Regions from separate parts of the Paenibacillus sp. F4 genome, predicted to be linked through region 3. Evidence: predicted binding sites of a transcription regulator. Region 3 holds the regulator's gene; each other region holds the start of a gene.
What was found. Region 3 encodes Rex, which represses fermentation and respiration genes when NADH is low (regulators of the CRP and FNR family bind a similar motif). Its sites were predicted from a motif close to TTGTGAAATATTTCACAA; they were not measured.

Region 1 (3,212 bases), on a different contig from region 3:
TTACGTGCCTCAAACAAAAGCAGTCACGATTGAGAATAACAAAGTCATCAGAGCAAACTTTAGTCTTCAGGCCGTACCTCACGGTACGATTCACGGGGTCATTACCGACAAGCAATCCGGTGAACCGATCCAAAAAGCGAAAGTGTTGGTGCTGGAGGATGCACGTATTGCTCCGGTAGAGACGAATGAGGCTGGAGAATTTACGCTGGACGTGCTGGAAGGAACATACACATTGTCCATTTCAGCTGAGAATTATTATAGCGACAGTGTATCCGTTACTGCTCCTCCGAACGGTAGTGTGGAAGCGAATGTCACGTTGAAACCTTTCATTGGGTTCCAAGGAGGCATTGCCTACGATGACGGGACAGGAGAAAATGCTAGAGCCTTTAACGCGGCAGGCAATTCATGGGCAGTCAGAATGACGCCTGAGTCGGAAGTAGCTCAAGTGACAGGAGCATCGCTTTTGTTCTGGAACTCTGCTTTCCCGAATCCGGGAGGAACGGCATTCCAATATTCTGTCTATGACGCCTCCGGTGCGGCAGGAGCACCTGGACGATTGTTGGCTGGTCCATTCGACGGGACTGCCGTACGGGATGAGACACAATGGACGACGGTGCAGCTCCCAGAGCCGGTGACGGTTCAAGGTGACTTCTACATCGTATATACACAGTCTGCTGTAGGCACACAGTCGCCGGGTCTTGCTACAGATGAAAGCAGTCCCAATGCGCTTCGAAGCTGGCAAGGTGTAAGCGGCACATGGAGCCAATCACCTGAGGAGGAAGGGAACTACATGATCCGGGCTATCGTCAGATATCCGGTGAATGCTCCAACGATTACGACTCCTACGAAGGCTACCTATACGCAGGAAGAGACGATTACCGTAACAGGAACTTCTCCGGCAGAAGGAGCCGATATTCAGCTCTTTAACGGTAAGGAGCTGGCTGGCACAACGAAAGTGAAGGATCGTCAGTTCAGTTTGTCGGTTGGTCTTCAGCCAGGTGCTAATCCGCTAAGTGTTCAAGCAGCGGTATACGGCAAATTAACGGATCGTTCCGAAACGGTAGTTGTGACGCTCGATCAGACTAAACCGGGCCTGATCCTGACTTCTCCTGATGAAGGAGCCCGTACGAACGCGGGTGTAGTTAGTGTTATCGGTACCGTGTACGACGAGTTCCTCACCGAATTGTCGATTAACGGTGAGCCCGCTGAATTTGGAAGTGATGGCAGCTTTAACAAGCGATTGCTTATCAACGAAGGCGAAAATCAAATTACGGTGACGGCCAAGGATCTTGCCGAAAACGAAACAACCGTTACGCGCTCGGTGTATGTCGATACAGCTCTACCGAAGCTTGAAAACATTAACCCTGCTGAGGATGTGCGTATTACTCCAGGGCAGTCGGTACGGGTATCCTTTGACAGTGCATCCGGTTTGGAGGCGTCCTTCCATGTGGAGCTGCCTTTCAACCTGTCCACTTTGGGCCGCAACGATATTCCATTAAATGAGACTTCATCAGGCCACTATGAAGGTACTTATTTCACTTCATCTTCTCTGAACCTGGAAGGCGGAGTCATCGTGATCCGGGTAAGGGATGCAGCGGGAAATGAAGTGGAGACGGAGGCGCCGGGAAGATTGTATGTAACCAATGGTGGAGGACAGAACCCTGATCCGAATCCACCTACATCCAATGAAAAGCCAGTAGCCATTATTCAGGCTAATGAATCAGCTAAGAAGAACAAAAATGTACAATTTAACGCCAAAGCTTCCCGTGATGTAGACGGTGAAATCGTCAGCTACAGCTGGAGTTTTGGCGATGGCGATACGGCAGTCGGTTCCAAGGTGAAGCATAAATTCACCACAGCTGGAACGTATACCGTGGAGCTAACGGTGACGGATAATGACGGCGCAATCGGTAAGACTGTGCATACGATCACGATCCGTTAACACCCAGTAGGAAATGGAATGCTTGTTTTAGAATATCAATGAAGGCCCACAGCAAGCCACGGTTTATAGAGGCTGCTGTGGGCCATTTTTAATTGTCGAACCGTTCAGGAAGCGATACAATGAGTAGAACTCTATAAAGTGAATCGTTTCACAATAATATTTTAGCAGGAGAGGATCATATGATTCATTTGCAAAAAGAAAGCGGACGTATCCGTCTTGTGCTGGATGCCTATTTTATGGGGGAAGATATCATTGTACTCATTTCAGGCGGTGATCAGCCCCATTTGGGAACGATTACAGCAGGGGCCAGACTAGAGCCGATTCAAACTGTGCAATTGCAAAATCACAAGGAGTTTTATATTACCGAAGAAATTGCAGTTCGCTTGCGAAAAGAGTTTGCAGGCAATTTTGCCATTTGCTGCGGGGCACATTTAGATCATGCAACCAAGGACGAAATCCGAGTGCTGACAGATATGGCTATACAACTGGGAAAAGAGCTCATTGGAGAACTCAAGCAAGCACGCTAGTAGCATACCTTTTTATGTGAACTCCCGAAAGAGCAGATTGCGATATGGGTACTTGCTAAAGGGATACTTAAAAAGCAATGCAAAGCCATCATCCTCAATTTGTACGGATTTCAGCGCAGAGGATGGAATCAAACTACGGATCATGACATGAACTGCACGCTGGTCTTGTCTGTTGATCGCTTTGGCTAAGGCAGAAGCAAAACATGGATTGCGTGCCAATTCGCGATACAGCGGAAAAACGGCTTTCGCGATGGCGCGATGAACTCTCGGCTCAAACGTAAACTGCACAGTCCCCGGTGGAATCGTCGTTCCATTCGTATAATAGAGCATCGGTGGCTGAGCTAAAAAGGAAATAAAGTAGCCGATGCCGTTCGTGCCTAAGCCTTGTTTGGCGGCAAATGGAGCTACTGAGCAGAGAAGGGATTTCATCCGATCCAAATTCGCCTGAACGACAGCTCGTGACCATTGAACTGCAAACGCACGTCGGGTTGCAATAGCTTTGTAAAAGGGTAGCATGGCAGCGGATATTTTCCTAAGTGTATCTGCATTTAAACGTTTGTGAGGCGAGCCCTTTCTGCGGGATGTTGCACGATATAACATAGCTCCGACCTCCTTGGCAGGATGCTCTCATGGAGCGCAATTGATCTGTAACAGGTAAAATACTGTATGCCCGGTTACCTCAAAAAGTGCTAATATCGCTAGGTTTCTTCTTTTTAACGTTCTAATTTAAAAAATTGAAATAA
Region 2 (3,212 bases), on a different contig from region 3:
AATGAAGCGAGTGTAAGCAACAATTGCTGGACTCGATTATAGGTTGGAATGATGACGCTGTAGCGGATAGCCAATATGATCTCCCCCCCACCATTCTTATTAGTGAACGTATGAACAAGATAAATAATAACAATGTATTCAAGGATTTTAGCCTGGTCTAGTCAAACATCCCTCAAGGTTCGAAACAGGCTTGGTCTTATTACCGATGTTATTAAGGTGGGGGGGCTGTATTTTCTGCTGTTTTGTAGATACGTTCCGTGGTGTTATGTATGTGTAATCATGGTATTATGCATAGAGATGTAAAGTAAAAGCGAGGACGCTTCCTATTCGGTTGAAAGTCCACTCAGCATACAGAAACAAACACGAGATGAAATGGGCAAGTTATGGTAAACTATATGGAGTTATAGAAGACCTGAAAGAGGAGTACTATATGACACAATTTGTCTATAAGCAAATTATTGACGATCTCAAGATGAAAATCTTTGCGGGAAAGTTTGCAGATATGAGATTGCCAGATGAACGTAGTCTTAGTGAGACTTACCAGGTTAGTCGTAGTTCAATTAAACGTGCTCTGACTAAAATGGAGAATGTCGGAATTATTTTCAAAAAACAAGGTTCCGGGACATTTATTAATCCATTATACATAAGAAATGAATCTATCTTTAACTACGAAGGCTCTAATCTAGGGGTCACTGATAATTTTCAAATGCATGGTAAAAAGCCTAAAATCAAAGTATTAAGTTTTGAGGTCATTCCGCCAACCGAAGAATTACAGCGTGATTTGTTCTTGGAGACTCATGATTTTGTTTACAAAATTGTCCGCTTACGTCTATTTGATGATGATCCTTTTATGATTGAAACAGGCTATATCCCCATTAAAATCGTCCAGAATTTAAATCAGACCATTATCGAGGGATCTATTTTTAATTATTTGGAAGACTCGCGGAACTTGGCCGTCACCAAATCTTTTTTATCCATTTTTGCAGAACCGTCTCAAGAGAATGATCAAAAGCTACTACATTTAAATGAAAATGAGCCTGTAGGTATTATGGAAGGTGTGTTCTTTTTAGATAACGGTACGCCATTTGAGTTTTCTCATATGCGATTTCATTACAAATATTTAAAATTTAATACCTTTGTATCGGTTCACTAATGATAAGACTGGAGAATTCTCCAGTCTTTTTTTTATGGTTTTTAGAAAAGGGTTGGAGCCTGCGATAGCTTCGTTTATAACAAATTTTATTGGTTTATACTTCTATATATATTAATGTAAGAGCTTTTTTACTGTCTTTTTAATTTATATTTCATAGTATGTTCAAAATTTCACAAAATTGGACCGTATCACTTGTGAAAAAGGTTGAATTAAATTGGCGTAGCGTTATGATGGACATGTAGATGAAATTTCCGGAAATAAATTACAAACAAAACTACTTAGGGAGTGGACACCATGTCGTTATCACCCGTGTTAGCAGATTATTCATCTAAAACATATTTGAAAAAACTTGATGCATATTGGCGTGCAACGAACTACATTTCGGTAGGTCAGCTTTATTTAAAAGATAATCCTTTGTTGAGAGAGCCTTTAAAAGATTCAGATGTGAAGGTTAAGCCTATTGGACACTGGGGCACAATTCCGGGTCAAAACTTTATTTATGCACATCTAAATCGTGTTATTAATAAATATGATTTGAGCATGCTTTACATTGAAGGTCCTGGTCACGGCGGCCAGGTTATGGTTTCAAATTCTTATCTGGATGGAAGTTACACTGAAATCTATCCGCAAATTACGCAAGATATCCCAGGCATGAAGAAATTGTTCAAACAATTCTCTTTCCCTGGCGGTATTGCTTCACATGCTGCTCCTGAAACACCTGGATCTATCCATGAAGGTGGAGAATTAGGCTACTCTCTTTCTCATGGTGTAGGTGCCATTTTGGATAATCCTGATCTGATTTCGGCTGTTGTTATTGGTGATGGCGAAGCTGAAACTGGCCCATTAGCCGCTTCGTGGTTCTCTAACCGATTTATCAACCCCATCACGGATGGTGCAGTGCTGCCAATCTTGCACTTGAATGGCTTTAAGATTAGTAATCCAACGATTATGTCTCGTCAATCAAAAGAAGAATTGACCTCATACTTTAAAGGTTTAGGTTGGGAGCCGTTCTTTGTTGAAGGTGAAAATCCGGATCACATGCATCCAGAAATGGCGAAAGTATTGGATACGGCCATCGAGAAGATTGAAGCTATTCAAAAGAATGCGCGTGAAAATAATGATCTTACTCGTCCGGCTTGGCCGATGATTGTATTCCGTTCACCTAAAGGCTGGACGGGTCCGAAGGAATGGGACAACGTGCCGAATGAAAATTCATTCCGTGCCCATCAGGTTCCAATTCCGGTTGATCAAAAAAATATGCAGCACGCACCTGCTTTGTTAGAATGGCTGAATAGCTATAGACCAGAGGAATTGTTCGACGAAAACGGTCGTTTAAACTCTGAGCTTGCTGAAATTCTGCCTACAGGCGATAAACGTATGGGAATGAACCCTGCTGCGAATGCGGGTAACCTCATTAAAGACTTGAAATTACCGGATTTCCGTAACTATACGCTGGATAATTCCGTACCTGGTAAAGTGATTGCGCAAGATATGTCGGTTTTAGGGAAATACGTTAAAGATGTGGTTCTTTTAAATGAAGAAAATCGTAATTTCAGAATCTTCGGACCGGATGAAACGATGTCTAATCGCTTGGCTCCTGTTTTTGAAGTAACCAAACGCCAATGGATGGACCAAATTATTGAACCTAATGATGAATTCTTATCATCCTATGGCCGCGTAATTGATTCTCAATTATCCGAACACCAAGCTGAAGGATTGCTGGAAGGTTATGTATTAACAGGTCGCCATGGTTTCTTTGCAAGTTACGAAGCCTTCCTGCGTGTGGTTGACTCGATGATCACCCAGCACTTTAAGTGGCTGCGTAAAGCAACGGATCAAGGATGGCGTGCAGATATCCCATCACTGAATGTCGTAGCAACTTCAACAGTGTTCCAACAGGATCATAATGGGTATACACACCAAGATCCAGGTTTGTTAGGTCATTTGGCTGATAAAAAACCAGAATTTATTCGGGAGTATCTGCCAGCGGATGCCAATTCATTGTTGGCTGTTTTCGACACCATTTTAAACGACCGTCAAAAGATCAATTTGATTGTTT
Region 3 (3,212 bases):
CACACAGACTTCCATGTTTGAGTCGTGCTAACCAGACCACCTGATTGCTTGGCCTTAATGATAGCGGCATTTTCCTCAGCCACCTGGTCTTGAGTAACATAGGAATAATACCAGAAAATGCTGACCAGGATCAGTATCACGGCCAAAATGGCGACCGCTATCCACTTTTTTTTATTTTTCAAACCCGTGCTTCCTCTCTAAGGGGATGTGACACCTGAATTAGCGCGACAGCAGCCCTTCAAAGGCGGCTTGTGCCTCATGTTTGATACGTTCCTCGTCCATAGTCAGGCATTCGCCGTTTTTCACAACCTGACGACCGTCTACCCATACGTGAACCACGTCTTTGGCGCTTGCTGAGTATACCGCATGGGAAATAAGATCTGTACGGGGCAAGAAATGTGCCTGATTCAGATCCAGCGCGATAAAGTCAGCCTTGTTGCCTGCTGCCAACGCTCCTACTTCTTTTAAACCAATTGACTTTGCACCGTATTCTGTTGCCAGACGCAGCGCTTCACTCGCAGGAACTGCCGTAGGGTCACCAGATACACCCTTGTGAATAAGTGCTGCCAGACGCATTTCCTCGAACATATCCAGGTTATTATTACTGGCAGGACCATCCGTTCCGAGAGAAACGGTAACCCCTGCACGCAGCAATTCAGGCACTCTTGCCACACCACTTGCCAGCTTCAAGTTGCTACCTGGGTTGTGCGAAACCGCTACACCACGTTCAGCCAGTAAAGCTATTTCTTCGTCGTTCAAATGAACGCCATGGGCAACGAGCGAAGGACGGGAGAAAAAGCCAAGCTTATCCAAGTGTGCAACTGGACGCAAACCGTAGTCGCGTACGTTTTGCTCCACTTCGGCGATCGTCTCAGACATGTGCGTATGCAGCGGCAAATCCAGATCATGCGCAGCTTGTACAAATTTTTCAATAAACGCAGGTGGACAGGTGTATGGCGCATGCGGTGACATCATCGTTGTAATACGCCCGTCTGCTTTACCATGCCAGTTACGCGCAAAGGTCACGGCCTCAGCCAGCTTGATTCGCTGTTCTTCCTCCGAACATAGTCCAATTGCTCCACGCATCAGACTTGCACGAATACCTGACTCTTCAGCTACACGAGCCACCTCATCCATATGATCGTACATGTCCAGGAAGGTCGTTGTTCCACCTTTCAGCATTTCCAGCACTGACAACGACGTACCCCAGTACACGTCCGTAGATGTAAACTTGGCTTCCATAGGCCACATTTTTTCCTGAAGCCATACTTGAAGTGCCAAGTCATCTCCATGCCCACGCAGCAGAGACATCGCCGCATGACCATGAGTATTAATCAGACCAGGTAAAAACAATAGCCCCTTACCATCGATCGCTTTCGTCTCTTCCTCACCCGAAGGCAAAGTCTCGCCAATGTAAGTAATGCGGCTATCTTCCACAATCATAAAGCCATGGATTACCCCAGCTTCTGATCCATTTACGGCAAAAGAGCCGTTTTTAATCATCCATTTATTCACTGTCATATTGTGTTTCTTCCTTTCCGTCCTCCAAATAATAAGCGAGGCTAAGCAAATCAGTTGTAAAGTCTGTGGCATGAATCCGAATGTTGGCCGGTGCCTTGAGAGTAGTCGGTGCAAAGTTCAGGATCGCTCCAATTCCGCTCTCAATAAGCCTGTCAGCCACGTGCTGTGCTTCAAAATCAGGTACGGTAATAATCCCGATTCGAATGTTTTTTTCTTTCACAGTCGCTTCCAGTTCATCCATCGGTTGCACGACCAATGTATTGATCTTGGTCCCTACCTTATCCGGAAACGCATCAAATACCGCTACAATCTTCATATTGTCTTTTAAATAAGCGTTATAATTCGAAAGGGCTTGACCCAGATTACCCGCTCCGACCAATACTACATTAATTTGCTGATCGATTTTCAGGATATGGCGTATTTTCTCAATTAGATAAGAAACATCATAACCTATACCCTTCCGACCAAAATCTCCAAAATAGGCGAGATCTTTACGGATTTGGGCCGGGTTCAAATCTAGCCTCTGTCCCAACTCTTGAGAAGAGACCGTAGCCACCTCCCGTTTGTGAAGTGCATTCAGATAACGTAAATATACGGGTAACCTCCGTACGACAGCCTCTGAAATTTTATCTGATTTCATACTTGCTCCCCCTAATTGTAACGAACATACTTAGTGTCCGTCCGTTATGCCTCGGTCTCCGGGGCAGATTGGAGCCATTCGGCGATGCGGGGCACCATTTGCTCCGATGGCATATGCTCCATTTTTGGTCCCGGTAACGAGTACAAAAAGTGCTTTCCGTAATAGGATTCGATCACACGCGTATCGTAAACGATAACGACCCCGTGGTCGCTCGCTGTACGAACCAACCGACCAAATCCCTGTTTGAAGCGAATGACCGCTTGTGGTACAGACAGCTTCATAAATGGATTCTTCTTCTGCTGCTGGAGCAGCTCGCTTTTTGCCTCCAGCAACGGGTGATTCGGCGGTTGAAACGGCAAGCGAACAATGGCCAGACAAGTCAGAGCCTTCCCCGGAATATCGACGCCTTCCCAGAAGCTGCTGGTTCCCAGCAATACAGAAGCTTTGGCTTCCTGAAAACGGCGGGTTAGCTTGCTGCGACTCCCACTGTCCACACCTTGTCCCAGCACAGTAATTTCGCTGGATGCTAAGGCCTCTTTGAGCGGCTCATACACTTGCCGGAGCATCCGATAGGAAGTAAACAGAACGAGCATTCTCCCCCGCGTCGCCTGAGCAGTCGCTCCTAGAGAGCTAACGAGCATATCTACAAAGTGTGCATCTCCTACACTGCCCTTCACGCTTGGGAAATCCCGTGGAATGACCAGCAACACCTGATCCCTGTAATTAAAGGGTGACGGGAGCTGCGAAGTCATCAGCCGCTCTTGATCTGCGGCCTCCTGCAAGCCGAGCTGATCGATCATGTACTGAAACGACTTATCTACCGATAAGGTAGCAGACGTCAGAATAATGCTTCTTTTTTTGTCAAAAAACATTTCTTTCAACTGGCGGCTCACATCGACGGGCACCGCATAAAATTGTAATGATTTACTGCGGAATTGCCCACTCGCTTCGAGCCAGTATACGGTTGTTTCATCATCGAGTCGCATAAAAAAGCGCAAATTTTCTCGAATCCCCGCCAGATCCTTGAGCAGACCCGTGATATCTGTAATAA
Region 4 (3,212 bases), on a different contig from region 3:
ACAGGTGAAGAATTTACAGACACATTTGATAAATTAATTGTGACCACAGGATCATGGCCCATTATTCCAAAGCTGGAGGGCATTGAACTTGATCATATTTTGCTCTGTAAAAACTATAATCATTCCAATGATATCATTGAGAAAGCCCAGCACGTACAGAACATTACAGTCGTCGGGGCTGGATACATTGGTGTTGAACTGGTAGAAGCTTTCCAAATGAACGGTAAAAACGTAACGCTGATCGACAGTGCTGATCGTATATTGAATAAGTATTTGGACCATGAGTATACAGACCGGATTGAAAGTTCCCTGAAGGAACATGGCATTAAGCTGGTACTTGGCGAGACGGTGAGTCGTTTTGAGGGTACGAACGGTAAGGTGAGTAAAGTCGTGACCTCTAAAGGAGAATATGAGACAGAGCTTGTTATTCTCTGCATTGGTTTCCGACCTCAAACGGATCTGCTCAAAGGTCAGGTAGATATGTTGCCTAACGGTGCGATCATTGTGGATAACTATATGCAAAGTAGCTGCCCGGACGTGTTTGCAGCAGGTGATAGTTGTGCAATCCGCTATAATCCGACAGGTAAAACGGCTTATATCCCTTTGGCAACCAACGCAGTTCGTATGGGTACGCTGGTAGCACGTAATCTGGTACAACCAACGATTGCCTACATGGGAACCCAAGGAACTTCGGGTATCAAAATTTACGAAGACAATATCGCAGGAACAGGCTTGACGGAAGCGGCGGCAACGGACGAAGGCATGACTGTAGAAGCTGTAACCATTGAGGACAGCTACCGGCCTGAATTTATGCCAACCTCCGAAAAGGTATTACTGAAAGTGGTATATGAGCAGGAGACACGAAGAATTTTGGGGGCTCAAATTATGTCGAAGGTGGATTTGACGCAATCCATTAACACGCTATCCGTAGCCATTCAAAATCATATGACCATTGACCAGTTGGCCTTTGTCGATTTCTTCTTCCAGCCGCATTATAACAAGCCTTGGAATTTCCTGAACGCGGCAGGTTTACAAGCATTGCCTACAATATCCGAACGAAACCCAGTTACTGTATAATTCGGTTTGTCTGTGACATTGTTCATAAGTTTGTCAACAATCTGAGGCGTACGGACGAATCCTTATAGTACAATATAGAGTAGCATAAGGATCAGGGGGGAAGTAGCTTATGGGTTTGTTTTATATCCTTTTTCTTGTAGTCGTGGCGCTGGTAGGCCTCGGTGGAGTTATTTGGTTCTTGAGAGCAATTGAAAAGGAAGAATACAATTAAATGTAAAGCGCGTAGTAGCGCAGTAGATGTAATAATACAGAAAGACAGTCCTTTTTCCAAGGGCTGTTTTTTTTATAGTTAAGAAAGTGATTTTTTTCACAAACATAATCACTGATTTTAAATAAAATATGAAAGAAGAATATTTTAGTGAAAAGATATTAAAGGAGCGGGGACATATGGCGAGCTATAAACCGGGGCAAATTGCCGAAAAGACGGTGGAAACAGGAGTGGCCAAGGCGAACAACCCGTGGACTGTGGCGGTGGTACTGGGATTTTTGGCAGGTGCATTTATTGCACTCGGGTTTTTGCTGGATATACGTGTTATTGCAAGTGCGCCTAAAGAATGGGGAAGCATTGCCACCTTTATTGGAGCAGCGGTGTTCCCTGTAGGTCTGGTATTAGTTTTGATCGCCGGCGGAGAATTGCTGACCGGCAATATGATGGCGGTCCCTTTGGCGAGATGGGCAGGACGGATTAAGACAGGAGCCATGCTTCGTAATTTGGCGATTATTACGCTCAGTAATTTTGCAGGTGCGTTATTCGTTGCATTTTTCTTTGGGCATGTGCTGGGTTTGACAGAAACGGGCCCTTACCTGGACAAAGTGGTGGATATGGCAGGACATAAGCTACATGAAAGCTTTTTGCAGTCTTTTATATCGGGTATAGGATGTAACTGGCTCGTAGCACTGGCTGTATGGCTGGCATATAGCACAGACTCTATCGGTGGCAAAATCATGGGGATTTGGTTCCCGACAATGGCCTTTGTCGCTATTGGATTTCAGCACGTTGTTGCCAATATGTTTCTCATTCCGGCGGCTATTTTTGCAGGCCACTTTTCATGGGCTGATTATGTTATGAACTTCATTCCGGTCTGGCTGGGGAATTTGGTAGGAGGTAGCCTGTTTGTGGCTGGAGCCTACTGGTTGGCCTATTTGAAAAAGCCTCAAACCAACGCACTTCCAGTGAATGAATCTCCAACTACTTCTTCGGTTGTATCAAAACCGTTAAGTGATCATGCTTAATGACGTTACTTTGAGCAGAAATGAACAAAGCAAATCCGCCATGACAGGCCCGGGGGAACGAAATCTGTCATGGCGGATTCTTTTGGGAGTGGTCCATGATTTGGCATGGAGGATGAGTGTGCTCTCGTCCCATAATGCCTTGATCTCTTTTACCCTCGGTAAGATATGATGAAACAGGATGTCGAAAAAAATTATGATTCTAAAAAAAATCCGTTTTGCTCTATGCAGCAGACGGATTTTTTTAATATTTTGGAGAGCGGCTGTGTGGGAAAATCCTTCTCTTGCCATAGGCCAAAGCTGTGGATATGATAAGATCAGTGTAATTTTTGGAAACGGTAACGGAAAGGAGCATCAACACTATGGATCATCGTAATAGCGCGCCTCCTGAGGCCACGCTTCAACAAGACTTACAAATGGGGCAGCGGATGACGGAGCAGCAGGACGGTATTTTTCCAGCTGTATGCCCGTTAGATTGCCCGGATACGTGTGGGCTCCTGCTTCACAAGGAAAATGGAAAGATAGTCAAGGTGACTGGGAACCCGGACCATCCTATTACCAAAGGGGCTATTTGTAACAAAGTTCGCAATATGACGGAGCGGGTATATGATCCTGATCGGGTGCTCTATCCGTTGAAACGTATAGGCCCCAAAGGAGAAGGAAAATTTGAACGTATTAGCTGGGAGGAGGCAGTCGATACCATTACAGGTCGGTTCAAGGAGCTGATACGTATGGACGGACCGGAATCTATTCTCCCCTACAGCTTTTATGGCAATATGGGCGTATTGAGTGTGGATGGAATGGACCGCCGATTTTTTAATGCGCTGGGTTCAAGCCAACTGGATCAGACGATATGTAGCGTGGCAGGGAATGAAGGCTGGGCGTCCGTTATGGGTTTTAAGGGC

Region 1: lpdD (prenylated flavin chaperone LpdD) is a predicted target of Rex. The motif match lies at 2,079-2,096, and genes of this name have one in related genera.
Region 2: C1T21_RS11810 (phosphoketolase family protein) is a predicted target of Rex. The motif match lies at 1,312-1,329, and genes of this name have one in related genera.
Region 4: C1T21_RS04455 (formate/nitrite transporter family protein) is a predicted target of Rex. The motif match lies at 1,373-1,390, and genes of this name have one in related genera.

Annotation. Positions count from the first base shown of each region.
Region 1 is NZ_POVS01000017.1:161,015-164,226, forward strand. It holds gene C1T21_RS19355 (S8 family serine peptidase) at 1-1,942, shown strand, start outside; gene lpdD (prenylated flavin chaperone LpdD) at 2,122-2,469, shown strand; gene C1T21_RS19365 (hypothetical protein) at 2,482-3,069, opposite strand.
Region 2 is NZ_POVS01000011.1:57,156-60,367, forward strand. It holds gene C1T21_RS11800 (glycosyltransferase) at 1-74, opposite strand, end outside; gene C1T21_RS11805 (GntR family transcriptional regulator) at 431-1,153, shown strand; gene C1T21_RS11810 (phosphoketolase family protein) at 1,448-3,212, shown strand, end outside.
Region 3 is NZ_POVS01000013.1:290,647-293,858, reverse strand. It holds gene C1T21_RS14610 (cell wall elongation regulator TseB-like domain-containing protein) at 1-182, opposite strand, end outside; gene C1T21_RS14605 (amidohydrolase) at 220-1,521, opposite strand; gene C1T21_RS14600 (redox-sensing transcriptional repressor Rex) at 1,508-2,161, opposite strand; gene dinG (ATP-dependent DNA helicase DinG) at 2,206-3,212, opposite strand, start outside.
Region 4 is NZ_POVS01000006.1:419,965-423,176, forward strand. It holds gene C1T21_RS04450 (FAD-dependent oxidoreductase) at 1-1,077, shown strand, start outside; gene C1T21_RS04455 (formate/nitrite transporter family protein) at 1,465-2,310, shown strand; gene C1T21_RS04465 (molybdopterin-containing oxidoreductase family protein) at 2,670-3,212, shown strand, end outside.